3 regions of the Nodularia chucula CCY0103 genome follow, and region 2 is predicted to be linked to each of the others. Evidence: predicted binding sites of a transcription regulator. Region 2 holds the regulator's gene; each other region holds the start of a gene.

The links. The regulator HrcA, encoded in region 2, represses chaperone genes, less so after heat shock. The targets are predictions, from matches to a motif close to TTAGCACTCNNGANTCNNGAGTGCTAA.
Region 1: groES (co-chaperone GroES) is a predicted target of HrcA. The motif match lies at 2,514-2,540, and genes of this name have one in related genera.
Region 3: groL (chaperonin GroEL) is a predicted target of HrcA. The motif match lies at 6,751-6,777, and genes of this name have one in related genera.

What each region holds. Positions count from the first base shown of each region.
Region 1 is NZ_CAWUOL010000042.1:437-5,886, forward strand. Features, by position in the region: gene ACM0OP_RS13150 (hypothetical protein) at 1-243, opposite strand, end outside; gene groL (chaperonin GroEL) at 431-2,068, opposite strand; gene groES (co-chaperone GroES) at 2,170-2,481, opposite strand; gene ACM0OP_RS13165 (response regulator transcription factor) at 3,547-4,224, shown strand; gene ACM0OP_RS13170 (hypothetical protein) at 4,923-5,180, opposite strand.
Region 2 is NZ_CAWUOL010000034.1:8,000-20,441, forward strand. Features, by position in the region: gene ACM0OP_RS11595 (CapA family protein) at 1-648, shown strand, start outside; gene ACM0OP_RS11600 (ribose-phosphate pyrophosphokinase) at 715-1,731, opposite strand; gene ACM0OP_RS11605 (protein kinase domain-containing protein) at 2,366-4,039, shown strand; gene crtW (beta-carotene ketolase CrtW) at 4,312-5,100, shown strand; gene ACM0OP_RS11615 (DUF2834 domain-containing protein) at 5,148-5,801, opposite strand; gene hrcA (heat-inducible transcriptional repressor HrcA) at 5,812-6,900, opposite strand; gene ACM0OP_RS11625 (rhodanese-like domain-containing protein) at 7,391-7,750, opposite strand; gene ACM0OP_RS11630 (DUF3352 domain-containing protein) at 7,962-9,623, shown strand; gene ACM0OP_RS11635 (hypothetical protein) at 9,781-10,272, shown strand; gene cysE (serine O-acetyltransferase) at 10,425-11,189, shown strand; gene ACM0OP_RS11645 (Npun_F5749 family FMN-dependent PPOX-type flavoprotein) at 11,255-11,839, opposite strand; gene ACM0OP_RS11650 (DEAD/DEAH box helicase) at 11,852-12,442, opposite strand, start outside.
Region 3 is NZ_CAWUOL010000068.1:1,486-13,927, reverse strand. Features, by position in the region: gene ACM0OP_RS17070 (ATP-binding protein) at 1-347, shown strand, start outside; gene ACM0OP_RS17065 (Gfo/Idh/MocA family protein) at 353-1,390, opposite strand; gene rnc (ribonuclease III) at 1,470-2,195, opposite strand; RNA gene rnpB (RNase P RNA component class A) at 2,379-2,816, opposite strand; gene ACM0OP_RS17050 (hypothetical protein) at 2,866-3,570, opposite strand; gene corA (magnesium/cobalt transporter CorA) at 3,627-4,766, opposite strand; gene groL (chaperonin GroEL) at 5,042-6,718, opposite strand; gene ACM0OP_RS17035 (MraY family glycosyltransferase) at 6,878-7,960, shown strand; gene fabG (3-oxoacyl-[acyl-carrier-protein] reductase) at 8,266-9,033, opposite strand; gene trxA (thioredoxin) at 9,254-9,571, shown strand; gene ACM0OP_RS17020 (SDR family oxidoreductase) at 10,010-10,867, shown strand; gene ACM0OP_RS17015 (hypothetical protein) at 11,052-11,441, shown strand; gene ACM0OP_RS17010 (YraN family protein) at 11,462-11,950, opposite strand; gene ACM0OP_RS17005 (pentapeptide repeat-containing protein) at 11,965-12,442, shown strand, end outside.

The DNA of each region.
Region 1 (5,450 bases), on a different contig from region 2:
ATCTATTCCATCTCCTAATTCACCGGCTTTAAATTGTTGATAGAATTGTTCAGAGGATAATTGATATTCTTGTTCAAAAGTTTGTAAATCAATTTCTATTTCTTGAGTTTGTTCTTCAATGCTATTAATTTCTTCGACAATAATATTTCTTAAAGCTAAAACAAATCTATCACTATAAGCTCCTTGTTTAGAGAGAGTTTCTAGCACTTGTAATTGATTGAGGATTTTTTCTTGAGTTGTCATTTTGGTGCTTTCTTTTGATTGTTTAAAAAAAAATACTGATGATACTATACAATGTACAGCATTTTCTAATCTGCTGAGATAGACCTGATTAATTCTTCTCTCTGCGCCCTCTGCGGTTCGATTTCAAAAAAAACAGCCACCTCCACGCGAGAAGCAGCTGTTTTTCAATTTATGTGACTATGGAGTATTAGTAATCGAAGTCACCGCCACCCATACCACCGCCACCAGCAGGAGCAGCATCTTTAGGCTCAGGCTTGTCAACAATGATACATTCGGTTGTCAACACCATACCAGCGATAGAAGCAGCGTTTTGCAGCGCAGAACGGGTTACTTTAGCAGGGTCAACAATACCAGCTTCTAACAAATCAACAAATTCGTTGGTTGCAGCGTTGTAGCCGATGTTGAAATCTTTCTCTTTCACACGTTCAGCAATTACAGCACCGTTCTGACCAGCGTTTTCAGCAATCCGCTTCAAAGGCGCAGGTAAAGCACGAACGACAATCAAAGCACCAATCAACTCTTCATCTTTGAGATTAGCTTTTGCCCAAGTTTCTAATTCAGGAGCAAGGTGAGCTAGAGTTGTACCACCGCCGGGAACAATCCCTTCTTCTACAGCAGCTTTGGTAGCGTTGATAGCGTCTTCTAGGCGTAGCTTCTTATCTTTCATTTCGGTTTCAGTGGCTGCACCCACTTTCACCACAGCTACACCACCAGAGAGTTTAGCCAGACGTTCTTGCAGCTTCTCTTTGTCGTAAGAAGATTCGGTTTCGTCCATCTGACGACGGATTTGTTCGCAACGAGCCTTCACAGGAGCTTCGTTACCTTCAGCAACAATTGTTGTTGTGTCCTTGGTAATGGTGACACGGCGAGCTTTACCCAGGCTTTCCAGCTTGGTATTTTCTAGCTTCAGACCTGCATCTTCTGTTACCAATGTACCACCAGTCAGAACAGCGATATCTTCTAGCATCGCTTTACGGCGATCGCCAAAACCAGGAGCTTTCACAGCCGCAACATTCAGTACACCACGCAAGCGGTTAACTACCAAAGTTGCTAAAGCTTCTTTTTCAATATCTTCGGCGATAATCACCAAAGGACGACCAGAACGAGCTACTTGCTCTAAAACTGGTACGAGGTCTTGTACCAAAGCAATCTTCTTATCGGTGATTAGCAGGAAAGGCTCATCAAAAACCGTTTCCATGCGTTCAGCATCGGTAGCGAAATAAGGAGAGATATAGCCTTTTTCAAAGCGCATCCCTTCGGTGATTTCTAGCTCGGTGGTCATAGATTTCCCTTCTTCTAGGGAAATTACGCCTTCTTTGCCTACTTTGTCCATTGCTTGGGCAATCATCTGACCGACTTCTTCGTCGTTACCAGCTGAAATCGCAGCAACTTGGGCAATGGATTTAGAATCTTCTACTGGACGAGCGTGTTCAGCAATTTTCTCTACCAAAAAGGCGGAAGCTTTATCAATACCGCGCTTCAAAGAAATTGCATTAGCGCCTGCTGCAACGTTGCGTAAGCCTTCTTTGACCATCGCGTGAGCCAAAACGGTGGCAGTTGTAGTACCATCGCCAGCAGCGTCATTGGTCTTGGAAGCAGCTTGACGAATCAAAGCCACGCCAGTGTTTTCAATATGGTCTTCTAATTCGATTTCTTTGGCAATGGTGACACCATCATTCACGATTTGAGGAGCGCCAAATTTCTTTTCTAGAACTACGTTACGACCTTTAGGGCCAAGGGTAACAGCTACGGCCTCAGCCAAGATGTCAATGCCTTTTTCCAGGGCGCGACGAGCGTTTTCGTTGTATATAATGCGTTTTGCCATATTGGTCTCTATTCAGGGAGTAAGTCAATTTAATTTGGAATTGGGCGTTGGGCGTTGGGTATTGGGCTTATACTTCCCTACTCCCCACTCCCCACTCCCTTTTAGTCAACGACTGCTAAGATGTCTTTTTCTGAAAGCAGTACGTATTCTTCTGTGCCGAGCTTGATGTCAGTGCCAGCGTACTTGGAGTACAGCACTTTATCGCCGGTTTTAATGTCTAATTCTTGACGGCTACCGTCATCATTACGCTTACCAGGGCCAAGAGCGACGACTTCGCCTACTTGGGGTTTTTCCTGGGCATTATCGGGTAAAAACAGTCCACCTGCGGTCTTTTCTTCGGGGGCGCTTACTTTTACGAAAACGCGATCGCCTAGAGGTTTAACTGTGGAAACGCTTAAAGTTACAGCTGCCATAAATATTTATTTTCTTTTTTCTTCTCTTAGAGTTAGCACTCTCAACTCCTGAGTGCTAATTTACCTAAAAGCAGCATACAATAGCAACGAGGAAGTGAGTACGGGTTCCCGCACTAGGGTATGGCTAAATCACTTAAGTATAAATACTCAAATATTTTGATCTGTCAGGTTTTGCTCGGTAAGTTACGAATATTTTTATATCGCTAAATTTATTTTCAAAGCCAGGAAATTGTTATAGAACTGTAATCAGGGTGCTGCTCGATGAGTAAGATTACAGTGATCCAGTGCCACCATCACATCCCTAAAACCATTCAAATTCTAGATTACACAGCCTTAAGTAATTGTTGACAAGCTTTAGGGATAGCAAAAATCAGCGACAAATTTTCATCTGTCCTGACAAGACAGTTGCCAAGTTCTGTGCAAAACAAGTTAGTGTGAGATATTGGGAATACTGCAAAAAAACGGCGGATTCAAGAGTTTAAACTTGATCAGCCCCACGACAGCTTCCCATTTGCATCGTTAAGACTAAAGCCAATTGCTTGCGAGTTTGTAGTTCTACACCGATAATGGTGGTCTACCCAGATGGTGCATGGTATTGCCAAGCAAAACCAGAAGTTATTGAGCAAATCATCCCAGAACAGTTGATAAGGATAATGATGGTGGAAAAATATGTATTTTTAACCCATCTTTTGCCGATAATCTCCCTACTTGCTTGTCAAGAGTTGATATAGGCTTAACATCCGCAGGATAGAGTAAGGCAGTAAGTATATGAAAGTGCGGGTTGTTTTGAAGTTAGGGTCATCTTGAACCAACAGGTACATCATAAATCGGAAGGATAATGATTTAATGAGTGTTTTTTTAACCCCCCACTTTCAAAGCGATATATAATAACGCATTATAAATATTACTGCTCTACGTATCCTTACCGGAAGTTTGCCAATGAACTATTTGTCTAATTAAAAGTGACCACCACTTTTAAGACTTGTGGAAAACAAAGGCAAGTTAAGTAGAAAAACGGACAACATCTGAACGAGCCACCATCAAGGATAACCATTCCAGATATTGATGGACCGAAGCGCGACAAGTGCCACTGCTATGAAAGAGCCCAGCATGAAAGATCACAAAAGACTGCTATTGATTGATGATGACCCGAACCTCATCTTGCTGGTGAAGGATTACCTGGAATTCAGAGGCTATGAAGTCAACACTGCCGAAAATGGAAGAGAAGCTCTGGAAATCCTTGAACAAGATATTCCAGATATGATCATCTGTGATGTAATGATGCCGGAAATGGACGGATACACTTTTGTAGAACAAGTCCGACAGAATGAACGCACCGGCTGGATTCCTGTACTCTTCCTATCAGCAAAAGGACAAAGTGCAGACCGAGTTAAAGGTCTAAATAAAGGGGCTGACGTATATATGGTCAAGCCCTTTGAACCAGAAGAACTCGTAGCACAAGTAGAATCTTCCCTGAAGCAAACTACTCGTTGGAAAGAACACCAAGCTAAAGGAGGCGAAAACGGTTCCCGTATTCAGGTTCCCTTTGATGTCCAGTTGACCCCAACCGAACTGAAAGTAGTACAGTTTGTCGCTAGGGGTTTAGCTAACCGGGAAATTGCTGAAGAATTAAACGTTAGTCAGCGTACAGTTGAAAGCCATGTGTCCAATATGTTGGGCAAAACCAATCTCCACAACCGCACTGAACTGGCGCGTTGGGCGATTGAAAATCAAATGGCTTAAACTTTCGGCTGATTTTGGAAGTTATGAGTTTTGAGTTAGAACCAAGTAGCTCAAAACCCAACCTCTGTATGGAATTTTGACTTCAGTTTGAGAGTTAATAAATTATGAATTGTGAAGCTAAATTTGGATTTTTTAATTCAAACTTCATGATTCATAATTCATATTACAGTCCTTAACTGCGATGTTCCAACCCGGATATCACCTAAAAATATTACTACATCACCCCACGCAAATCTCCCATCTGGGCAACCGCAAAGGAAATATAGCTTTTAGGGGTTGATCAAGCTTTATATAACAAAAATTTAGGCTTCACCGCAGACGCGTAGTTAAATTCGCTCCATGTCTCATATAATCTTGAGTTTGAATAGCGGCCGTAACAGTAGCTTTGAATCTAGCTTTGTAGGATTGGTATGATTTATGATGCGCTTCTATTTGCTTTTCCCGTGTTTTCGAGATAATTTAGTTTATGTAGTTGACAATTATTTTCTGTCTGTATATTCTTAGCCACATAATTAATTTTACTATGTCCAATAACTTTTTTCGTCCTCCTCAAAATAATACTCCGACTCCATTGGAGCAAGATATTGATCATTTCTAAATTTTGTCTTCGTGCTTCCTCAAACCACTGCTTTGCTTGCTGATGGTAAGATTCAGTAGAAACGAATAAGTTAGCCCACCCCGAAGTATCTATAAAAACCTTATTCGGCAATTTTTAACTCCTGTTTTCCGCTTTCTTGGAGATATTGATCATGATTCTCTCCCATATCAGAATTTTCAAATCTTAATGTCCCCAATAAAGGTAAAAGAGGGTCTTCTTCATAAGAAGATTGCAACTTTAGTGTTTTACCAAGGGATTGTAAAACTAATTCTTCTAAAGATAAGTTGAGTTTTTCAGCTTCAGTTTTTAATTGATGTTCTAACTCATCTGACAATTGAATTGTTAATATTTTACTCATATTCTCGACCTTATCTGAAGATAATTACCACCATTTTATCTTGTTTCGGTTAATGGTGGGTTACGCTCACATCCCTTTTTATATTTAATTCCAATAGATATTTATCACAAAATTACGTTTTTTGTGTGAGAAAACTATCTATTTTTTTTATACACGAAATAATTGACACGATTACACTCACACTCACACTTTTAAAGTGATAGTGCCTGAATTGAGTATATTTTTTAGAGATAAATCAATGAAATTTCCGCCGCATCTTATGCTCCTGGC
Region 2 (12,442 bases):
GATGTGGGGATTAAAACATTAGGTCATAAAGATCAAATTCTCTATTTAGAAGCCAATAATATGGCGATCGCCATGATCGGATTTGCTCCTTATGGGATGTATAATTCTATTCATGATTTAGCAGCAGCCCAAGCACTGGTAACTGAAGCGAAAAAAAATGCTGACATTGTAATTGTCTCCATGCACGCTGGAGCCGAAGGAACCGCCGCCTTACACGTGAGAAATCAAACCGAGTTTTTCTATAGCGAAAATCGAGGTAATTCTATCCAGTTTGCCAGGAAAGTCATAGATGCAGGAGCCGACTTAGTGGTAGGACATGGCCCTCATGTTCCCAGAGCAATGGAAATGTATCAGGGTAAATTGATAGCTTATTCCTTGGGTAACTTTATTGGATATCGGACTTTATCTACAAAAGCTCAGACTGCATACTCCATGATTTTAGAAGTAAAACTAAATTCCCAGGGAGAATTAGTTGGCGGTCGCATTATCCCAATACATATAAATAATCAAGGAATCCCAGAAATTGACCAGTATTTTCGGACTGTGGGATTATTGCGCTATTTGAATAAAAATGATCATCTTCTGGGGCCAATAGAATTTAACCAGCAGGGTGAAATTGTCTTGGTAAAAGCTGATTCCAACAATTAATCCCCAAAAAAATTACCCCACCGGAGACTTTGGTGGGGATTTTTAAGATTATGACCTATCTTTTTTTTAGCGGAACATACTACTTACTGAAGTATCTTCATGAATACGCCAGATAGTTTCCCCTAAAACATTAGCTACAGAAAGCACCACTAATTCTGGAAAGCGATTACTTTCGGCTATGGGAATTGTATTAGTAACAATGACTTCCTCAAACAAGCCACCGGACAAACGATCCTTTGCCGGGGGTGAAAATACAGCGTGAGTGGCACAGGCGTATACTTGACTTGCGCCTTCTTTACGCAGCAACCGTGCGCCCTCGCTAATTGTGCCACCAGTATCGATCATATCATCCACCAGAATGGCTGTTTTGCCCTTAACATCACCGATGACATTCATCACTTCAGCGACATTATGAGCCTGACGACGTTTATCGATAATTGCCAAAGGTGCATCATTCAGCTTTTTCGCAAATGCTCTAGCTCTAGCTACACCGCCGACATCAGGAGAAACAACCACAATATCAGACAATTGTTTACTAACCAGATAATCAAAAATTACTGGTGAACCGTAAACATGATCAAAAGGGATATCAAAATAGCCTTGAATTTGCGCCGAGTGCAAATCCATCGCCAAAACACGACTAGCTCCTGCTTTAGTAATCAGGTTAGCCACTAATTTGGCAGTAATTGACTCTCTTCCTGCGGTTTTACGGTCAGCACGAGCGTAACCATAATAGGGAACTACTGCGGTTATCTGTCGTGCAGAGGCGCGACGACAAGCATCAACCATAATCAGTAATTCCATCAAGTTGTCATTCACAGGTTGACAAGTGGGCTGGATTAGATAAACATCACAACCCCGAATTGATTCTTGGATTTGAACGTACAGTTCGCCATCCGCGAACCGTTTACGAATCATTGGCCCCAAGTCCATCCCCAGATAACGGGCGACTTCTTGAGACAGTGGGACATTGGCAGAACCGGAAAATAGCCGCAGGCGATGATTTTCAGTCAATCCTGTGGCTGCTGGTTTTACCTTTAAATTTGCAGAACTCAGCACAGCAGATCCTCGATGTGCATTCATGGCAATATTATCATTAGATATTTAGTAGATTTAACCGGAATAGCCTAAAAAACTTACAGATGTTTTTTGAAAGCTTTCATAAAAATTTAAACATTTGTCAATATAATTATTTCTAACTTATATTGTAGTGCTTTTGGTGAACAAACTATTCTTGGGAAAAAGAAAATAGCAAGACTGCTAGATAGATTTATCAATAAAATTTGAATTTTGCCTTAATACTCTATGATTCTCCTAAAAAATTATAAACTATCGCAATCCTAATTGAAGCGTGAGAAAATACGGAGACGATAACCACTCATTTATCAGCTTTTCAGCCCTTTTCTGGATTATGAATGATTGAGGATTGCGATCGCAGACTAGATTTTTGATCATAAATCTCCCCCAAAATTCTGGGAGGTGGCAAATTGATCGCAACCGCTAAGTCCGTTAGGACATGAATGGATCATAAAACTTAGACATAAACAGGGTTTTAACCCACTCCTCAGCTATTTTTACGGATAAAACCGGGAAAAATAGAGTTAAATAAGTCTTTAAAGGCTTAGTTGGTAGGTACTACCACGGAATTGATCACCGCCCGTCTGGGACTGATCTTGGTCAGTTGCTTCTTTCCTCGCTGCTATTACTTTAATTAATCATGCAAGCACCTATTACAGTTGGTTCTATCCTGCAAAATCGTTATCGGATTATCCAAACTCTCTCAGAAGGGGAATTTAGCAACAGCTATTTGGCAGAAGATCAGGGAAGGTTTAACGAACTTTGCACCATTAAAGAATTGATTTCAGTCACGGGGGCTGATGGTTGGGAAAAAGCACAAGAAGTTTTCCAGCAAGAGGCCGCTATTTTATATAAAATTGACCATCCACAAGTACCGGAATTTCGGGAAAGGTTTCAGGAAAAGCAACGGTTATTTTTAGTGGAGGATTATATTGCAGGTAAAAGTTACCGGACTTTGCTGAGTCAGCGCTTGGAGACTGGTGAAACTTTTACTGAGGCGGAAATATTGCAGTTAATTCGCTCTGTGCTGCCAGTTTTAGACCATATTCATGGTCAAGGGATTATTCACCGGCAGATTTCACCGGATAATATTATTTTGCCAGATGGCGATCGCCTACCAGTATTAATTAACTTCGCCATTATCCAAGAACTCACAACCCGGTTACAGTCTCCAGATAGCACAACCCCAGTTACCAGCGTCGGTAATTTAGGCTTTGCTCCCAGTGAACAGATAGAATCAGGGTTAGCTTACCCTCATAGTGATTTGTATGCTTTAGCTGTGACAGCTATAGTTTTGTTGACTGGTAAGGAACCAAGTGATTTATTTGATCAATCTCAACTGACTTGGAATTGGCAAAAGTGGGTACAGGTAAATCCAGGATTTGCCCAAGTTATTAATCAGATGTTACAGCGAATTGCAGGCGATCGCTTTAGCAATGCAGCTGATGTCATCCAAGCCTTAGAAAAGCTAGAAAAACCCAGTATTCCCACTCCAGAAGTATCCCAACTGCAAACCATCGCTATCAGTCATCCCCCAGAACCAGTCGCCAGCCCAGTTTCATCTGCTAAACCTCAGCCAGTAATTTCACGCAGTCAGCCGCACTCTATTTTAGATAATCCCTTCGCATTAGGAGCCATTAGTGCTGGAGTCATAATTTTAGCGGGTGTTGGTTCTTGGCTATTAGTCAGTTTAATCCGCACCCAGCCTATGGAATCACCACAAGTAATTCCACCACAATCTTTTCCCTCACCAATTGTGACTGGGGAGGAAACAGTTACACCGGAACCCACACCGGAACCCACATTGGAACCCACACCAGAAAATCTTGAACCTGTGATTGTGCGTAACCGTCTGAACTTAAGACCATCTGAAATTCGCACTGTTGAAGACACTATTCAAGCAAATCAAATCATTCAGTATAGATTTTCCGGGGAAGCAGGAGACAAGTTAACGGTATTAATGGAACCAGGAAGTGGAATTTTATTGACCGTCTTAGATGAAAATCAAGAATCCATTGAGATTGACAATAGTGTAGTAACAGTATATACAGGAATATTGCCAAATACTGGCATATATATGATTCAGTTAACTCCAGAACCACAGATTTCCGCAAGTGATTACAGTCTAAATTTGGTATTAGAGAATCCAGATGTACCCACATCTACGGAAGAAATACCCGGAGAAGAAACACCTGTAGAAGAAACACCTGTAGAAGAAACACCCTTTTTTAACCCTACCCCATCCCCAATACTGAAACCTGATTCTGGCAGGGAAAATGATCCTGCTAGTCAGGAAACCCCAGAATTACAATAAAAACCTGACGCTGATTCCCTATTTCATATCGGGAATGCTGTGTGATTAGTGACTCAGGTTTAACAATCAACTCAGCCTACTACGCAATTTTTCAATGGAAACCGTGGTGATGTGTGTAATAATATGTAAAGTATTTTAATATTTCAACATATTTGTCGAATATTAATACTATTGGAGTGTCAACACGAGCCGTGATGCATTCTGGCTTGTGCTTGGTATTTTCATGGCTAGATTTTGCAAATTTTCACCTGAATCCTACGCGGAGTAAAAGCGTGTTCCAGTTAGAACCACCACCATCTCAGATAAAAATTCTTACCACCCCAGCAGTAAAAAGTCAATTTGTGTTTAAGGGAATTTTCGTAGCGATCGCCATTATTACTATATGGGCTATTAGCCTGGGTTTATTGCTTTATATTGATATATCCGAATTTAAATGGTGGATGTTATTACCCATTGTATTGTGGCAAACATTCTTATATACAGGATTATTTATTACAGCTCATGATGCCATGCATGGGGTAGTTTTTTCTAAAAATCCCCAAATCAACCACTTTATTGGCTCATTCTGTCTATTTCTTTATGGTCTTTTATCCTATCCCAAACTTTTAAAAAAGCATTGGTTACATCACCACCATCCAGCCAGTGAAGCCGATCCAGATTTTCATAATGGCAAACATAAAAACTTTTTTGCTTGGTATTTATATTTCATGAAGAATTACTGGAATTGGGGACAAATTATCACATTAGTGATGATTTATCATGCTTTAAAAAGTCTATTACATCTGCCAGAGGATAATCTCACCTATTTTTGGGTAATTCCTTCAATTTTAAGTTCTGTACAATTATTTTATTTTGGGACTTTTATCCCCCACACCGAACCAGCAGCAGGTTATCAAGATTCTCACCGTTCTCAAACCATTAACCGACCAATTTGGTGGTCATTTATGACTTGTTACCATTTTGGTTATCATCATGAACACCATGAATACCCCCATGTTCCTTGGTGGCAATTACCAGAAATTTATCAAAAAACCGCCAAGGAAGAGAGTGCAAGTTTATAGGAGATTGGTATTATTTGTTCTCTCCCCACACTCCCCACACCTCCCACCTACGCAAGTAAGGGCGATTCCTTGGGGTCGCTTGGCGATCGCACAGATAAATAAATTAAGGGGCCAAATAAGGGAATAAAGGCTATTAACCAGAATAATTGCTGATTTTTTTGCTCCCTACGTGCCATGTCGTCTCCCAATAATGTGGGAAATAACAGAGAAAGTAGGCAGAAATCTAAACTCATCACATGGATGAAGCGGCTAGTTTGCCATTGCTGCACAAAGTTTCCCCAATCTCCTTGTACACCGTATGCCACAAAAATCACTGCCCCTATAGTCAAAATTAAACCAGTAATCCGAGAATCTAATAATTTTAGCCAGAGATTCTTTTTACCAGAAAATGCCTGATTTGGTTCCCGTAATGCTAAATAAGGCAATAAAGCAAAAGCACCAAGGGCAAAAGCAGCTGTAGCAAATGGCCAAGCTGGGATTTTTTGTCCCCTACCATCAATAAACAACACTGCGCTGTAAATTATCGGCCAGATGCCCATGATATTGAATAATGATATGACTAGGGGATTAATTCCCTCCCATTCTCCCCCGACAAGTTTTTGAATTAACTCCAATGTATCGGGTTGGTCTGGGGGAGCAAAAACAAAAGCATAGGTGATAAATCCTAGCCACAGCACCCCGAAAAAGACTTTTTTGAGCATGATTTTTATATTAACTAAAAGCTTCTGAAAGATAATCAGCCGCAGCTGCAACAACTGCGATCGCACTTTCATAATCTAACCTTGTCGGTCCCAAAACTCCCACACTTCCCACAGGTAGCAAACCACGGCGATAAGTAGAACTAATTAAAGTGCAGGTGCGGATCGGTTCTAGGGGGTTTTCTGTACCAATGCGAACCGTTACCCTGGACTTACCCACCTCTTCAGGTTCTGCAAAGATTAATCGCCACAGTTGTTCTTGTTCTTCTTCCAGCAGTTGCATAATTGTCTGTACTTGCTGTAATTCCGAAAATTCTGGCTGACGGAGAACCTCCGCTACACCCCGAACCATAATTTGGGTGGTGGTAGTTGTCAGGGGACGACGAGTTAATTCTGTGATAGAACCTTTCAAAAACTCGCCATAGCGTTGAAACTCCTGATCTAATTCCCCCCAATCTAGAGTAGCTAATTCCAATAGACTGCGCCCCCGCAAGTGGCTATTCAAAAAGTTAGAGACAATTTGCAATTCATGATCTATTCCCTCTGGATCAAGTTTTTCTTCTTCCGTTGGCGACAAATTCATCAACTTGGAATGAGTCTCATAAGCATCCGTCACCACAATCAGCATAATTTTGTTGGCTTCAATTTGCACTAATTGCAGATGTCGCAAAATTGCTATAGTGGTTTGAGGCATAGTAATTAAGCTAATGCAACCACTGACAGTGGCTAAAATTTGGGCTGCACCTTGTAAAACCGCTTCCAAACTCCAATCTTCCCACTGGAGACGATTTTGCAGCGCCAATTCTACCTCTTTCGCTAAAACATCCCTTCGGGTAGCATCTCGCAGCGATGGTGTAATTAACTGGTCAACATAAATCCGATAACCTGAGTCTGAAGGTATTCTGCCAGCAGAAGTGTGTGGTTGATAAAGTAAACCGGATTTTTCTAACACACCCATCACATTACGAATTGTGGCTGAACTCACACCCAAGTCATATTCATCAACCAAAGCTTTTGAACCTACAGGCTCTGCTGTAGCAATATAGTGTCTAACTGTTGCCCAAAGTATATGCTGTTGTCGGTTGGTTAACTGGACTTCCATAGGGTCTGTTTTGCTGAAGGCAAATTTTAATTAAGCTGGGAGAAAATTTGGGATTTGAAAGCAAAAGATTGAAATAATAGTTAATTAAGTTAGCAAAATAGTTATGTTTGTCGCAATCACTGATATTTGAGTTAGGAGATGGCGATTTAGGAAAATTGAACTCTGACGAGGAAGTATTTGATTTTTCAGTATTTTCTCAGCTATCTTATCACAAAGCTGTATTTTTAAATACTTATTTTTTGGTAAGATTCAGATATAGCAACCGCCAAGGACGTTAGGAAATAAACTGATCATAAAAGTTAGACACCGAAAGACTTTTACCCTACTCCCTACTCCCCACTCCCTACCTATATGTGCAGCAGGAGTCAAAATTTAGTGATGCTATAACTCAAGAGTTGATTGCCTGGAGAATGAACCGGGAAAGTAGGAGCATTGCTAGGATAGACTATCAGCCCTATCTTCGCAATGCCATGTTTCAGGGGATGATCAACTAATATTGGGGAATGGACGTATCAACTGATAGAGAATAGGCATCAATGCCACCTGTAATATTTTTAACATTTGTAAACCCTTGAACCATGAGCCACTGGCACATCTGGGCGGAGCGAATACCGTGGTGACATAATACAAGAGTTTCTGCGTGGGGATTAAACATGGTGGGGACTTGATCGCCCCATTCCACAAATTCGCTCAGGGGGAGATTAACAAAGCCCTTGATTCTAGCTGTTGCTATTTCTTGGGGTTCGCGCACGTCTATTAACTGAATAGTTAGATCACCAGAAGACAGACGTTGCGCTAGTTCCTCTACACTAATCTGAGTAATGAGTTGACCAGAAGGATTCCCTGTCATGAGATTCTTATAAACAACCTTATCCCCCTTATGGTGACAGATAATCTCTCTACTAGCATCAGCATCTATTCCCACGGGAGTAGTTATTAGTTATTCCCGATTGTGTGGCTTTGGGCGGGGTGTAGGGTGTGGGTAAAGAGACAGTCCCAACAAAGAAAGGGGTAACAAGTCCCGACCAATCGAAAAAGTTAAAATTTATTGCTGGTTTACTATGTCTAATGTCAATAGTCAAGGTTCATTTTCGCGTTTTTTGGTAATTGGGGCGATCGCACTCCTAATTTTAGTCATCGGTTTTTACAGGTTTTTTGCCAAGTCTCCGGTTAACCTGCTCACTTCTACTTCTGCACCCAATGGGGCTATATTCGTTTCTAAACTGGCTCCGGTGACGGTTTCATTATTAACTAATCCTGACCGCTTGCAGTCCTTAGAGCGTCATGGAGAATTATCTCAACTCAAAACTAGTTTATTGGCTCAGAGTGGCATAGATTACAAACAAGATATTCAACCCTGGCTAGGAAATGAAATTACCCTCTCGGTGACGACTGTAGATATTGACCGAGATGCAGAAAACGGACAACAACCAGGGTATCTCATGGCTTTAGCTACCCAGAAACCAGAAAAAAGCCGTGAATTTTTAGATTTGTTATTTTCTCGCCGGGTATTGGCTGGGGGAAACTTGGCTGTTGAGGAGTACGAAGGGATAAAGTTAATCTCTGACAATTCCCCATCACAGGAAAAGTCTTTGGCTGGTGCGGTGGTTGATGGCTTTGTCTTATTTGCTAATGATTTAAAGGTGCTGCGAGACGCAATTAATAATGTTCAGGCTCCTGATTTGAATTTGTCGAGTTATTCCCAATACCAAAAAGCCACCGAACAATTACCGAAATCTGCTTTCGCTACGGCTTTTCTCAATCTTCCCGCCGTGGGAGAATGGCAAGGTTTGGAGTTACCAGAAACCACCTTTGAAAGCGAAATTATTTCTTTGTCTTTGAACTCCCAGGGACTGTTAGCAGAAACTAGCTTTTTGACTGATGGGGAAATTATACCGGCTTCTCCTCCCCTGACTAAAACTGTAGGGGCTTTAGCATATATCCCTGATGGGGCTGGTTTGGTGGTTTCCAGTGCTGATTTAGATAATTTGGGTAACAGTGGTTTAGCCAAACTGTGGACACAAGGGAAAACGGTGTTTTCTAATTCGGGAACAGATCCCATTGCTAGCGTGGTAAGACCTTTAGCAGAACTGGAAAATAACCAGGGGATAAATTTGGTAGAGGATATTTTTAGTTGGGTGAAGGGCGAATATGCTTTAGCTGTGTTACCTGATGCTGGAAAAAGCGTTAGTGATTGGGTTTTTGTTGTGGAAAATTTAGAGGATGTCTCAGGGGGAATTTCTGGTTTAGATGCGATCGCCTCATCCCGTGGACTCAGTATTAGTTCTTTCAACTTAAATCAACAAAAAATCTCCGCTTGGACAGAGTTAAACGCAGTCACTAGACAAACTGAAACTGACAAATCTCCCACATTTGCGATTGAGGCTGAAGTTCAGGGAGTACACACAACTTTGGGAAATTACGAAATTTTTGCCTCGAATTTGGAAACTTTGAACCAAGTTATTACTACTAAAAAGAGTTCTTTGATTGGGAATCGCAATTTTAAAGATAGTATCGCTGCTATTCCTCAACCCAATCAGGGGTATGTCTATGTGGATTGGACAAAAAGCCAAACTCTGATAGAGCGTCAATTGCCGATTTTGAAGTTAGTGGAAGTATTGGGAAAACCTTTGTTTGAAAATTTGCGATCGCTCACCATTAGTAGTTACGGTAACGAGCCAGGATTACTCAAAGGCGGAGTATTATTGCGATTTTTAGACTAATAAATTTTTCCAGAGGGTACAAAAATAAAGAAAATGTGACATTTTTCCTTTGATCCCTGCTGTGAAATTTGCTAATTGTCTAAATACTTTTCTGGAATTGTGGCGGGGTAAAATGTTGTATATATCATCAAGATAAAGCCTCTTGGAGCGCTCCTTTATGAACTACCGTCGCCCCCCGCATCATTTTCCAGGTCGTTGGATTGTGGCGATCGTAGCCGCCATTATTGCCACACCAGCAACGGCAGAAACATCACATTTTGGTACACTCAGCCTATCACCGGGTTTTGAGCCATTAGAAGGAAGAGTCACTGGTCACACAGGTGGTTCTTACTCCCTATCTGAGATTAGCAGACGCGATCGCGATAAAAATCCCTGCGTCGGTTTTGCTGATCCCCAGCCAGATCACATACTGACATTGACAGAAGACTTCCAGCACATCAACATCAAAGTCAAAAGTGGCGGCCATGACACAACCATACTTATTCAAGGGCCAGACGACAACACAATTCGCTGCGGGGATGACACAGGAACAAATAAAGATGCCAGTTTTGAAGACACAGACTTTAAAAGTGGCACTTATAAAATTTGGGTAGGTACTTTTAATCCTGGCATCAGGCGTAACTATACTCTTAGAGTCCAAGAAAAATAACTCAACCGCCAGAAAAAAGAACAGTTAAAAATCTTTACCCCACACCCCCCACACTTCCCACTCCCCACTCCCTACTCCCCAAATTTCAGAGTTGACACCAGGAGCGGTACTATGGAGTAGTAGCTCGTTTTGCTTTCCGAGGGTACTACATCGTGCTATCTAGACTACGCGCTGATTTTCGCATTATATTTGAACGTGACCCAGCTGCCCGTAACTGGTTAGAGGTCTTGTTTTGCTACCCAGGTTTGCAAGCCCTGCTATTCCACCGGCTGGCTCACTGGCTCTATCATCTGGGACTGCCCTTTTTTCCCCGCTTAATTTCTCACACCGCCAGATTTTTAACAGGAATCGAAATCCATCCCGGCGCAACCATTGGGAAGGGTGTGTTTATTGATCATGGTATGGGCGTAGTAATTGGGGAAACAGCCATAGTAGGTGATTATACTCTGATTTATCAAGGTGTCACCCTGGGGGGAACTGGTAAACAAACCGGCAAACGCCATCCCACAGTAGGGGAAAATGTCGTAGTTGGAGCCGGTGCAAAGGTACTTGGTAATATTCACATTGGAAATAATGTCCGCATTGGTGCAGGTTCAGTGGTGCTTCGAGATGTGCCGACAGATTGCACAGTAGTAGGCGTACCCGGTCGCATTGTCTATCGTTCTGGTACGCGAGTTGCACCCCTAGAACACAACAACTTACCCGATTCCGAAGCTGAAGTAATTCGCGCCTTAGTTAATCGGATTGAATCCTTAGAAGAACAAATCCAAAATCTCCAAAATAATCAGACTTCCCCAAAAACCCACCTTTTAGCTGTTTCTTTAGTTTCTTCTGAAAGTGATTTGTTAATAGAAGCTCCCCAATGTAACCTCCGAGACAAAGCAATTCAGCAATTTCTCGATGGAGCCGGGATTTAAAGAGGCAGGAGTGCAGGGTGCAGGGTGCAGGGGAGAAAAGACGGTAATTTCCCAATGACTAATGATTAAGGATTGATTTCTTGACTAACCCACTCTTGCTGCTCATTTACGCTGTACAGTCGGCGATTTTGGGGTTCTCCACGTAATTCTAAATGGTCTATTTCCAGTGGTTCCAGTAACAATAAGCAAAAAGTTGGCAGTGGTTGGGCAGAATTAGGTGCTGATGGCGCAAAAGCTCCTGGTTCATTTACTCTCGGTTGACTAGGATGAGGCCAAGCAAATTGTAACCGCGCTGCATCACTTAATTCTTGCCAAGTTTTTGTTCTGGCTGGTTGGAGACTGGGGTCAGAATCATCCCCTGCAATTAAAGTTAAGCAACCAGAAATGCGGAACTGTTCTCGCGTTTTGGGAAAGTACCAACAAATTTCTGCCCAAGGTTGTTTTTGTATTTGGTCAACTTTATGACTACGGGCATCAGTAATAAATTTTAACTGGTTACTATCTTCTAGAAAACCCCGAAACACTACAGTACGATTAGCAGGACGATTGTTTTCCGCCACTGTTGCCAGTTGTAGATAACGGGCATATACTAGGCTACGATTACGATGCAGTGCATGGGCGATCGCACCACGCCAAGGAGCAATGGACATTATTTGAATTGCCTACCAAAGTAAAATTTGTTTCTTAACTTCTTTAATATCTAAGTAATCTTCCATAAACCCTTTTCTTAAAAGAGCATGGGGGATAAATTGATCATATTTTTCCAGTTCTGGGGCTTCTGCGGAACTAACTAAATCTTCACCTGTAATTCTTTGTTCACACAATGAAACCAGTTCTGCTTGCAGATGTTTAAATTTATCTTTACCTAATTTAATTGTCAAATAATAAGGATTTACCCCACCAATACTATTAATTTCTAATGATTCCCGACAACAGGAATTAAGCAACCTTTCCAAAGTCCGGTAAGCTACTGTACCCATCCAAGGAAAGATACAACATTTACCTTTTTCTAATTGTAAAATATTTTTTTTATCTAATCCAGCATTACGGCTCAATTGTCTAACTAATTTTAAACGTGCTTGAGCATTATTTTGTAAGTAACTATATTCTATATCTTCCAGTAATACTTGCCGCATTCTTTGCAAAACTTTGGTATGAATACTTCCACTACCACCCCGCCAATAAATAGTAGCTTTTCCCGCTACTTGCTTTACTAAAATTACCTTTTTTTTAAACTCAATCTCTAAAACTTC
Region 3 (12,442 bases), on a different contig from region 2:
AGGTGCAAGGTACGGGATTAGGTCTAGCAATTTCCCGGAATTTAATTGAACTGATGGGAGGTTCTATTACATTGGAAAGTGCCGGGATAAATCAAGGGACAACGGTAAAAATTACATTACCCCTAATTGATCCATCCCTGTTAACCACTGTAGATACAGTAGTGGTGAAGCAGATGAAATCATATCCGATTCATGGACAGGAAATTGTGCCAGAGTCTCATGAGATGAATGGATCTGGAAAACCAGGTTTAGATTCGGAAAGTTGCGAACTATCTTATGCTGTCTTGCAATTAGTTAAATCTCCCCGGTCTGAAGACAAGGAAATTTCTCAAGAGTCCAGAGAATAACTTTCTTAAGCGGACTGGATTTTCACAGCTACAGGTTGTCCCCCTTGGTTTAAAGATGCTGTGATAGCCGAAAGAATCTCTACTAATTCTGTGCCGACCCAACCTGATGAAATCTCTGGGGTTGTGTTTTGAATTACACTGACAATAAAGCGATCGCAAACTCGTTGCAATGGTTCACCTGTAGGAAATTCCAGCACCTCTGCTTTTTGATTTACAGGTAAAAACTGATTTCCCTGACGTTCAAATTCACCATGTAACAAAGTTAAGGGTGATGTAGTGGACATTTCATCAAAAATCAAACAACCACGGCTACCCACAACCGCCAATCTTCTCTGTTTATCAGGATTTCCCCAGCACAGATGAATATATACCTGAAATCCATCGGGGTAGGTCATTGTTACCCAGACCAAATCGGCTAATCCTGATAGAGACTGATTAAATTGCTGATTCTCTTGCAACCACACTGTCCCCGTAGCCTGTACTTGCACTGGGCTTTGACCCAGCCAGTTGTTAAAAATGGCAAGATCATGAATCGCTAAATCCCACAAAGCATCGACATCTTGACGAACTGGCCCTAAGTGGGTGCGTGCGGCGTAGCCATAGCGTAAATCACCTAATGTCCCAGCTTGAACTACATTTTTACCCTGTTCAACTGCTGGGTGAAATAAATAAGTATGATCCACCATCAGGATTAAATCCTGTTTTTCTGCCAATTGGCACAGTTCCAGACATTCTACTGAATCGAGAGTTAAGGGTTTTTCTGCTAAAACATGATAGCCCCATTTTAGGCAGTCTTTAATTAAAGTATAGTGGGTGGTGGCTGGAGTGGCGATCGCTACTGCTGTCAGCCCAGGCACTTGCTGTAAATCTGAATATTCGGTACTTAATAATACATTATCATCTAAGTTAAACTGCTGCTTTACTACTGCTAATCTTTCTGGTTGGGGGTCTATTACCGCCACTACACTCACTTGGGGATGTGCTAAAAAATTTCGCAGTAAATGTACACCCCAACGTCCCACACCAATAACAGCAATTTTCATGTAATTATCACCACCTGCAAGTGGTTGAGGATACAAACAGACAATACAACAAAATGGAAGAGTTCCCGCTATCAATATCTTAGGTTTCCGGATTATTCTGGCTAGAAATTGCCAAGTAAGCCATCTTAGCCGCAGCTTGTTCAGCAGCTTTAATAGAGCGTCCTTTACCTTCACCGAGTTTTTGATCATGTAGCCAAACTTCAGCAGCAAAACGCTCTTGATTTTGGTTAATTTGATTAATCTCCGTGACCCGATAGTCAGGTAAAACTTTAAATTCTGCCTGTGTCCATTCTTGCAATGCTGCCTTGTAGTTAAGTCTAGCAGGATCGCGGCGAATTTCCGTTGCTAACTTTTTCAAGTGAAAATCTAGCCAAGGACGAATTAATTCCAGATTATTAGTGCTGAGGTACAGCGCACCCAAAACAGCCTCAAAAGCATCCGCTAACCGTGATTCCTGACCAATTTTATCACTCGTAGCACTACCAGCCACAAGTAAGTATAGTTGAAACCCATATTCCCTCGCCAGTTGCGCCAGGATGCGATCGCTCACCAACACTGAACGAATTGCCGCAAAATCCCCCACAGGACAATCAGGATATGTTTCCCATAACACCACCGCCGCCGCTAATCGCACCACCCCATCACCGACAAACTCCAACTGTTCATAATTTGCCGATTCCGAAACAGTAGGATGAGTCAGAGCCAAATCCAACAGATCCCACTTAATTGGTAAACCTGGTGGTAAACCTAATCTTCTGATTAAACTTTCGAGCTGTCGCTGACGGCGTGGATAAACAAGTGTCATCAAGGGGACTGGGGACTGGGGACGGGGGACTGGGGACTGAGGACTGGGGACTGGGGATTGGGGACGGGGGACTGGGGACTGGGGATTGGGGACTGGGGACTGGGGACGGGGGACTGGGAACTGGGGACTGGGGACTGGGAATTGGGGAATAGTATTTGATTCAATACCGAAAATAAAAATAGGGGAGAGAGTCGGACATAAGCCGGGTTCTGTTCTCTCCAGTGTTAAAAAACACCTTTGAGGGCAGTTATCTATCTGGGACGTTTGTTACCAAACGCCTCTAGCGGCTCTACTAACGGAAACTGGTAAAAGACCAACCATAGTCTCCTTTGGCCTTGCTCCCAACCGGGGTTTACCGAGCCACAACCTCTCGGTTGTGCTGGTGCGCTCTTACCGCACCTTTGCACCCTTACCAAGTATTGGGTATTGGGTATTGGGTATTGGGAAAATTCTTTCCCTACTCCCTACTCCCTACTCCCTAATTCTTGGCGGTATCTTTCTGTGGCACTATCCTCACGATCGCTCGCACTGGGCGTTATCCAGCAAGTCTGGTCTTTCGGGAGTCCGGACTTTCCTCAAACCAGTCAGTCTGACTGATCTGCAACCGCCTGCGCCTACTCCCTCCCTCATTCCAGTGTAATCTGGGATGGTGTGATATGTCCGGTTATGATTATTTCTTTTTCTTCCAAGGCAAAGCATAAGTCCAGTGTAATTTTTTAATTGTGAAGGGACAGTTGATGATGCACATAAGTGGGACATTCACACCGGGAGCTAAACCCACACGGACTTCAGATATCCGCAGGACTAACTGTAGTGAAAATTCCAACTCTGTTTTTTCATTCATAAAATCGTTATATAACTTTTTTTGTGGTGGACCACCTTTGCTGAGTGAAGTGATATTAACTAGGGGTTTTTTAGCAGAGTAAGTTCCAGATACTGGATCACGTTCAAACACATCTTCTGCTGTTACTGTTTCGGAAAGAGTTTTTTGCGGCGTAATCAGACTAGGACTTTGGGGAACAGCTAAATCGCGGGTTAAGTCTGGTGATTTGCGAATCACTCGCCGGGATTGCTTGGTATGTTCCACAACTATAGAGCTATTATCCCAGTCAACATATATGGCAATATTTTCAGATTTATTCTCAATACTCAGAGATAAATCTTTCAGGTCATCTATGGGATAGAAAGATTGGAATTTAACAGAAATACCGATTTTATCTAGCAGATTTTGTTCTTTGAGTTGCTCATTAACTACTGCTGCATTTAATTCAAATTTAATTCGATCATCTATAGACTCGATCATCCGGTTAAAGACGTAAGAAACGCCAATAATATAAATTGTCAAAACGACTAAATTTTGGTCGCCATTACTCATAACTCAGAATATTAACTCCCTGAAATAATTTTATGTATTGAACTCATTAGCTCTGTTCAATTATGCTTAATTGCTGAGGAATTTTTCAGCCAGCCTCGTCGCCAGAAAAAGAATAGTAACCCCAAGGCGATCGCTGCCATCACTGCCAAACAAATTGGGTAGCCCCAATACCAATTAAGTTCAGGCATATTATATGGAGATGTTTCAGTGTTGAAATTCATCCCATATATTCCTGCCACAAAAGTTAATGGAATAAAAATAGAAGAAATTACCGTAAGCAACTTCATAATTTCATTCATTTTATTACTTACTGCCGACAAATAAACATCCATCAATCCCGATGCCAATTCCCGATAATTTTCCACCATGTCCATGACTTGTACTGCATGGTCATAACAATCTCGCAGATAAATTTGCACTTCTGCTCCTATGAGTTCGCTACCATCTCGAATTAAAGAACTAATTGCATTTCTCTGAGGCCAGATAGCACGACGTAGTTGCAGAAGTTCTCGCCTAATTTGATAAATTTGTTGTAGGGTTTTTCGCGTCGGGTTGAATATTACTTCCTCCTCTAATTCTTCCAATCGCTCCCCGTACAGTTCTAGAACTGGGAAAAAGCCATCAATAATTGCATCTAATAAGGCATAAGCTAAATAATCAGCCCCCTGTTTGCGAATAATTCCTTTACTTTTATCAATTCGTACCCTGACGCTTTCAAAGCAATCATGTTCTGGTTCTTCCTGCACTGTGAGGAGATAATGTTTCCCTAATACAAAACTTACTTGCTCACTATAAAAGCCACAGTTTTGTGACATTGGCACTACCATCTGGGAAATTATGAGTAATTGGTCTTCATAATCTTCGATTTTGGGACGTTCTGCCATATTGACTACATCTTCTAAAACTAGAGGATGTAAATCAAAAACCTTACCCAATCGTTGTAATATGTCTGGGTTGCCTAATCCTTGTACATCTACCCAAGAAACGGATTCTTGATCCAGATAAGCGGTACATTCTTCAGGGATTTGTATTTGTTTGCGAATGAAGTTATTTTGGTTATAGTCAAATAAAATAATTGTGGTATGTTCGGCATTTTCATCAATTATGATAGTTCCTGGTATAGTGCCGGGTTGGTGATAAAATTCCTTTTTGTAGAATTTCCTCACTGCTTTTATCGGACGAAGTTTTCTTACCATACAGTTTTATTTAATAGTCAATTGTCATTAGTCAATGGTTAAAAAATGGCGTTTTTGGACTTTTGCTTCTTCATGCTAGAAAAGCATCTGTATTCATTTAACCTTTTGGCATAAATTTTACCAATTTGAATAGCATCAAATTTTGTTAAAAATCACACCAATATGCCACGGCTGATCATATCACTTCATTATCCTTCAATTAGCAGGGGTATAAAAAAACAGTTTGCCGTAAAAAGACAAACTGCTAACCAAATATTTACATGAAGCAATAGGGATTAGAACATACCCATACCACCCATACCACCCATACCGCCCATGCCACCCATGCCGCCCATACCGCCCATACCGCCCATGTCAGGCGCTGCTGCGGCTTTCTTCTCTGGTTTTTCTACGACAATGGCTTCGGTAGTAATCACCATACCAGCAATAGAACCGGCATTTTGCAAAGCGGAACGTACTACTTTAGCAGGATCAATGATCCCAGCAGCAATTAAATCTTCAAATTTTCCAGTAGCGGCGTTGTAACCGATATTGAAAGCGCTTTCTTTGACCTTGGAAACAATTACAGAACCTTCATCACCAGCATTATCTGCTATTTGACGTAAGGGAGCTTCTAAGGCTCGTTTGACAATATCTGCACCAATTTTTTCTTCTTCGCTGAAGCTTTGTTTGATTGCGTCTATTTTCGTAATCAAGTTAATCAAGGTTGTACCACCACCGGGGACGATACCTTCTTCTACAGCAGCTTTAGTGGCGTTCAGCGCGTCTTCAATCCGCAGTTTGCGGTCTTTGAGTTCGGTTTCTGTAGCCGCACCCACTTTTATCACCGCGACACCGCCTGCTAGTTTGGCAATGCGTTCTTGGAGTTTTTCTTGATCGTACTCAGAATCAGTTTCTGCTAATTGCTGACGAATTTGAGCAATGCGGGTTTGTACTTCTGGTTTGGTTTCTCCAGCCGCAACAATTGTGGTGCTTTCTTTGTCAATGGTAATTTTGCGGGCTGTTCCCAGCATTTCTAAAGTGGCGGTGTCTAGGCTTAAACCGATTTCTTCAGAAATCATTTGTCCATCGGTAAGAATGGCAATGTCTTGTAATAAGGCTTTGCGGCGATCGCCAAATCCTGGTGCTTTAATAGCTGCCACATTTAGCACACCCCGTGCTTTGTTAACTACCAAAGTTGCTAAAGCGTCACCGTCTACATCTTCAGCAATAATCAGCAAAGGTTGACCCAGACGGGCAACTTTTTCTAAAACTGGCACTAAATCCTGGATATTACTGATTTTTTTATCGGTAATCAGGATGCGCGCATTTTCAAATTCTACGATTTGTCTGTCAGTGTTGGTGATGAAGTAAGGAGAAATATAACCCCTGTCAATCTGCATCCCTTCCACTACTTCCAATTCTGTAGTTAGGGATTTAGATTCTTCGACAGTGATCACACCATCTTTGGTGACTTTTTCCATAGCTTCGGCGATCATCGCGCCGACTTGTTCATCATTACCGGCGGAAACAGTCGCTACTTGAGCGATCGCACTACCTTCTACTGGCTTGGCGGCGCTGGCAATTTCTTTTACCAGAGCTTCAATGGTTTTATCAATACCACGCTTTAAGCTGATAGGGTTAGTACCAGCTGCAACATTCTTTAAACCTTCTTTAATCAAAGCCTGTGCTAAAACTGTGGCAGTGGTTGTACCATCACCTGCGATATCCTTGGTTTTGGATGCCACTTCCTGAATTAATCTCGCACCGGTATTTTCTAAAGGGTCTTCTAATTCAACTTCTTTCGCAACGGTGATCCCATCATTGACGATTTGGGGTGCGCCATATTTTGCTTCTAAAAGGACGTTACGACCTCTTGGCCCCAAGGTGATTTTCACTGCATCGGCTATAGCGTTAACACCTCTTTCCAGCGATCGCCGTGACTCTTCATTAAAGGAAATAATTTTTGTCATGTTTTATCTCTCTAGCGGTTCCATTAGACAATTTAGCACTCTCAAGACCAGACTGCTAATAACCAAAGCACCTCAGATTATAATTGAAAATAAAAAAATTGATTAATATTACAGTTGATGATTATCTTAGGACACTGGCAGTAATGCTGGAATTGGGGGATGAATTTATACAATTTTCTTGATTCCCTCGGCATTGCCGACCCTCGCGGCTCCGGCTGGTTGGCAGTAGTATTTACATTTATTTTGGCTTGGCTGGTGACATGGCGTTTAATTCCCATAGTCAGGAAATTTGCCTTGCGGGTAGGTTGGGCAGACCAACCCAACGCCCGCAGACTGAACAGCGAGCCTTTACCTAATGCCGGGGGTTTAGCCATTTATGCCGGTGTAATTGCCGCAATGGTATTAGCTAGCCTATTACGACCGATTGCCCTGCAAAACGTCTTAGCTCAAGTTCTCACCATTTTACTAGGAGGTTCCATCCTAGTACTAGTTGGTTTTATTGATGATCAATTCGGTTTACCTCCTTCTGTGCGCTTGTGGGCGCAGATTGTCACCGCATTATTACTCTATGCCAACGGTATCAGTATCGAAGTGGGTTTTAGCACCCCCCTTGACCCCATATTTTCCATGTCCCTCACCGTACTTTGGGTAGTCGGTATCACTAATGCCATCAACTTGATGGACGGAATGGATGGACTAGCGGGAGGTGTCAGTTTTATTACTGCCATGAGTTTATTAGGGGTTGCTGCCCAATTTCCCAACCGGGCTGCGGCTATTTTAGTGCTAGCAGCTTTAGGGGGTGGCGCGCTAGGCTTCTTACGGCATAACTTCCACCCCTCAAAAATTATTATGGGTGATGCAGGTGCATACTTTTTTGGTTATGTGCTGGCTGCCACTAGTATTTTAGGTAACTTGCAAGAAAATACAATTTTTGCCCTGGGGCCAACAGTTCTATTTGTCTTGTTGCCAGTAGTAGATACTACACAAGTATTTATCCGGAGGTTATTGGCAGGAAAAAACCCTCTCAGTACGCCCGGTAAAGATCATCTACACCACCGCTTGTTGGCCTGGGGATTCTCCCAAACTCATGCGGCATTCACCTTGTGGGCTATTGCTTTAGTCTTTAACTTACTGGCTATGAGAATACAAGGCATGACTTTAGTCGTGATTGCTGCTACTGGCTTGAGTATTATTGCCCTTTTGGGCTTAACTGTCTGGCACAAAACTAGTCAACGCTCTTGAGTTACTTTATGTCTGTTTAAATACTGAAATTAACAGTAATTTCACTTAAATAAACCAGATAGTAGGGGAAAATTTTTTGCTCCCCTACTAATTTTTGTGGTTAAAATTTAGTCCAAAATCATTGGGCGAATTTATTCGCGGCTACACAAACAAAGCCCACCTGCGTGGGCTAAATTCGTCACAGTAAAATTTTGATATAGCAACCGCCAAGGACGTTAGGACATAAACTGAATCATAAAAGTTAAACACCGAAAGGCTTTGACCCCACTCCCTACTCCCCACTCCCCACTCCCCAGCTATACTGATTAAGCCATAACCATGCCACCATCAACGTTAAAGACTTGTCCGGTAATATAAGCGGCGGCGGGATCGGCGGCCAGGAAGCGCACCATACCGGCTATTTCTTCTGGTTGACCGTAGCGACCGAGGGGGATATATTTCAAAATATCTTCCGTGTTGCTGAGGCTGCTAGTCATGTCTGTGGCGATGAAACCAGGGGCGACGGCGTTAACTGTGATTCCACGCGAAGCTAGTTCTTTGGCGACGGTTTTAGTAAAACCAATGACTCCGGCTTTGGCGGCGCTGTAGTTAGCTTGACCAGGATTTCCCATTTGTCCAGCAACGGAAGCAATATTAATAATCCTTCCAGAACGTTGTTTGAGCATGATTTTACTGGCAGCATGTGTGCATAAGAATACACCAGTTAAGTTTAGGTCAATTACGGCTTGCCAATCTTCTGGCTTCATGCGTAAAAGTAGGGTGTCGCGGGTAATTCCGGCGTTATTGACGAAGATATCAATCCGCTTAAATTTGTCCATGACGGTGTTAATCAGTGTATCTACTTGCTCGGCTTTGGATACATCTGCTTGTAATGCGATCGCCTGTCCCCCTCCTCCATTAATTTCTGCAACCACAGTGTCAGCAGCACCGCCAGAATTAGCATAATTAACTACTACAGTAGCTCCTTGAGTGGCTAGTTCTAAGGCGATCGCCCTGCCGATTCCCCGTGAAGCACCTGTAACAACAGCTACTTTTTCCCGTAGGTTTTGTAAGTTTTCTGGCAAAAATTCCATCAATTAATCCTCAGCTTTTTAAATAACCGCGCTAATTATCTTATGGTGATTTGTACCTACATTTGAAGTATTTGAGATTTATATTTTTCCCGCATCACACATCTATGCCTTGAGGAATAGTGCAGAATTGAGCAACAATAAAAACAAAATTATGATATGCCGATTATTTCACGTACACATTACCATTGAAAGAAATCAATAAAAATTTGGTGTGTGTTACATGGCTACAAAAAAACAATTCAACAGTTTTGAAGAAATGTTATCAGCTGCTGACGTACCTGTTTTAGTAGATTTTTATGCTGACTGGTGTGGTCCTTGTCAAATGATGGTGCCAATTTTAGAGCAAGTAAACGCCCAATTACAAGATAGGTTACGTATTGTAAAAATTGACACAGAAAAGTACACCGCACTAGCAACTCAGTATGAAATTAATGCTTTACCAACCCTGGTATTATTTAAACAAGGTCAGCCAGTAGAGCGGATTGAGGGAGTAATGCAAGCAGAGCAATTGGTGCAACATCTGAAAAATTTCATTTAGATTAGGACTTACGCATACACGTTAGAACATAAACTGATCATAAAAGTTAGACACCGAAAGACTTTTACCCCCCTAAACTACAAAAATCCGGTTCCCTCCTCGCTTGCGGGAGGGGTTCTTTCTATGCGTCTTTATATAAAATTGGTAGTTAGGACATTTCCTGTTCCCTGTTCCCTTAAAACCACAATTATGATGTCTTAAGCAATATGTCCGTTGCTATATGAGATGGCAAAAATAATTTAATATTTTCCTAAAAGATAGCTGGGCTACATTTCTGATTGGCTAGTGAATTTATAGTTAAAGTCTTTATAGAATCCTGAAATTATGAGCAGGAAATGAATATTTCAGTTGCACAGACTGAGATAGAAAAACTTTAAATGCTCACATTTTCTGAATTTTGAGATCAACTCTGTAAGATTAATAGTGCTGAGGAAATTCATGCTTCCAGGAAATAAAAATACCGTTGTGATCACAGGAGCATCCACCGGAATTGGTGCAGCTTCTGCTTTGCTTTTAGATGAATTGGGATATTTTGTATTTGCTGGTGTTCGTAAAGATGAAGATGCTCAAAAATTACAAAAAAAAGCATCACCAAAACTCAGACCGATTTTTTTAGATGTCACTGATATTGAATCAATTCAAAGTGCAGCTGCAATTGTCACAAAAACAGTAGGTGATAGTGGAATTTTAGGTTTAGTCAATAACGCTGGTGTTGCTGTTCCCAGCCCATTAGAATTACTACCCATTGCCGAATTTCAACAGCAGATGAATATTAATGTCACTGGACAACTAGCGGTGACACAAGAATTTCTGGGGTTATTACGCCAAGGTAAAGGGCGAATTGTGAATATGGGTTCCATTAGCGGTAGAAGTGCTGCACCATTTTTGGGAGCTTATAATGCTTCTAAATTTGCCCTAGAAGCACTTACCGATGTCATGCGTATGGAGTTACGACCTTGGGGAATTTCAGTTAGTATTATAGAACCAGGTACCATCGCCACACCAATTTGGGAAAAATCCTTTAGTCAAGTAGATACAGCTAGGAAAAATCTCCCAGAATCAGCAGAACAACTTTACGGTGAAGCCATGACTGCTGTACGTAAAAAAGTAGAGAAAATAGCATCACAGGGAATTTCTTCAGAATCAGTCGCAAAAATAGTTTTGCAAGCCCTGACCGCAAAGCAGCCCAAAACACGTTATCTTGTGGGACAAGACGCTAAAATTGCCGTCTTCCTCAAGAAGATTTTGCCAGATAAAATGTACGATCGCGTCATGTTATATTCAATGGGATTGTGATTTAGTCTGAGTACATCTACCATTTCTGACTGTATATTCCCGATAAGATACAACTTCAATATCAATTAGCAGCAAAATTGGGTAAACCTCCCCATACAAAAACGGGGGCTTCTACCCTACCGGGAATAACAATCTATTAGCGAAAATAGAAATGTAGGATGGGCCTTAATCCAAAGCAGCAACTATGGAATATTTATATTACCTGGCAAATGCCAGTTTAACTCTGAGAATTGTACAACATCTGCACGCCAGACCTCAGATGCCCGTTTCTTTCGTCACCGTAATTCATCAAATTGATGGTTGGGTTGTGAGAATCAAATTTCAAGAAGAAATTTCACCCCAAGAATATGGGGATTTTCGGGCTTTTCTCAACGAATTAGGAATTAGCTACGAGCCACCAATGCGGGTGCAAATGGCACTGTGGAGTTTACAAGCAGGACAATTACCAGTAGACGTAATGCGCCGCTACCAAGTAGCCATCGTTTCACACGGTAATCCACAGAGAGAAGAAATTGAAGCTTTCCGCCAACAGTTCGTGCGGGGGCTAGGTTATTGTCCAGAAACACTGGCTTAATTTTCCTCAATGCGCTTCTATTATTCATCAATACAAGAGTCAAAAGCTGCTGGTAAGTATTCTTGTAGATAAAATTGATATTCATCTGCGGATAAAGTAGCTAAAGGTTCCGGAGTACATTTCAATGCAGGGTGCTGTTTTAATCTTTGCTTACAGTAGACAATAGCAACATCAAAGCGACATAGATAGTCAGCCTTTTCAGGATACTGCGCTAAAAACATTCTCGCTGTCCGCCCAATTTTGACTTGTTTTTGTCGTGTAATAGCACCTTTACCCCCTGCATCCCAATTTCCTTGACTACGGGTTTTCACTTCTACAAATGCTACTTGGGGTAATGAGTTCACCAACAGATGCTGTTCTGGAAACTGAGCGATAATGTCGATTTCTCCCCAAGGACTGTAAAAGCGACGATGCAAAATTTTCCAACCTTGAGAATGTAACCATTGTGCTACGAGGTCTTCTCCTAATTCACCAATATCGGGATAATGAGAGGAAGGAGGGTTCGCCATTGGTTAAAAATATGATGAATAGTAGATTAAGTAATCGAATTGCAGCCAGTATACTGAGTGTATTCTTTGGGGTAATACTTGGCATTACAACAATTGTAGGGTATGCGGCCACCGCTTTAGCCCTGGAATATAACAAAGAGATTTTGATAGAAGCTGATTTTTCTGGGCGTGATTTAACAGACTCTAGTTTTACTAAAGCTAATCTCCGTCAGAGTAACTTTAACCATGCTAATCTGCGGGGTGTTAGCTTTTTTGCCGCTAATTTAGAATCGGCTAATTTGGAAAGTGCTGATCTCTCATTCGCTACTCTAGATTCAGCCCGCCTGATTAAAGCTAATTTAACCAATGCGGTTTTAGAAGGTGCGTTTGCTTCTAACGCTCGCTTTGATGGTGCAATTATTGATGGCGCAGATTTTACTGATATTCTGCTGCGTCAGGATGAGGAAAAAAAATTGTGTCAAATGGCTAAGGGTACTAATCCTGTTACCGGAA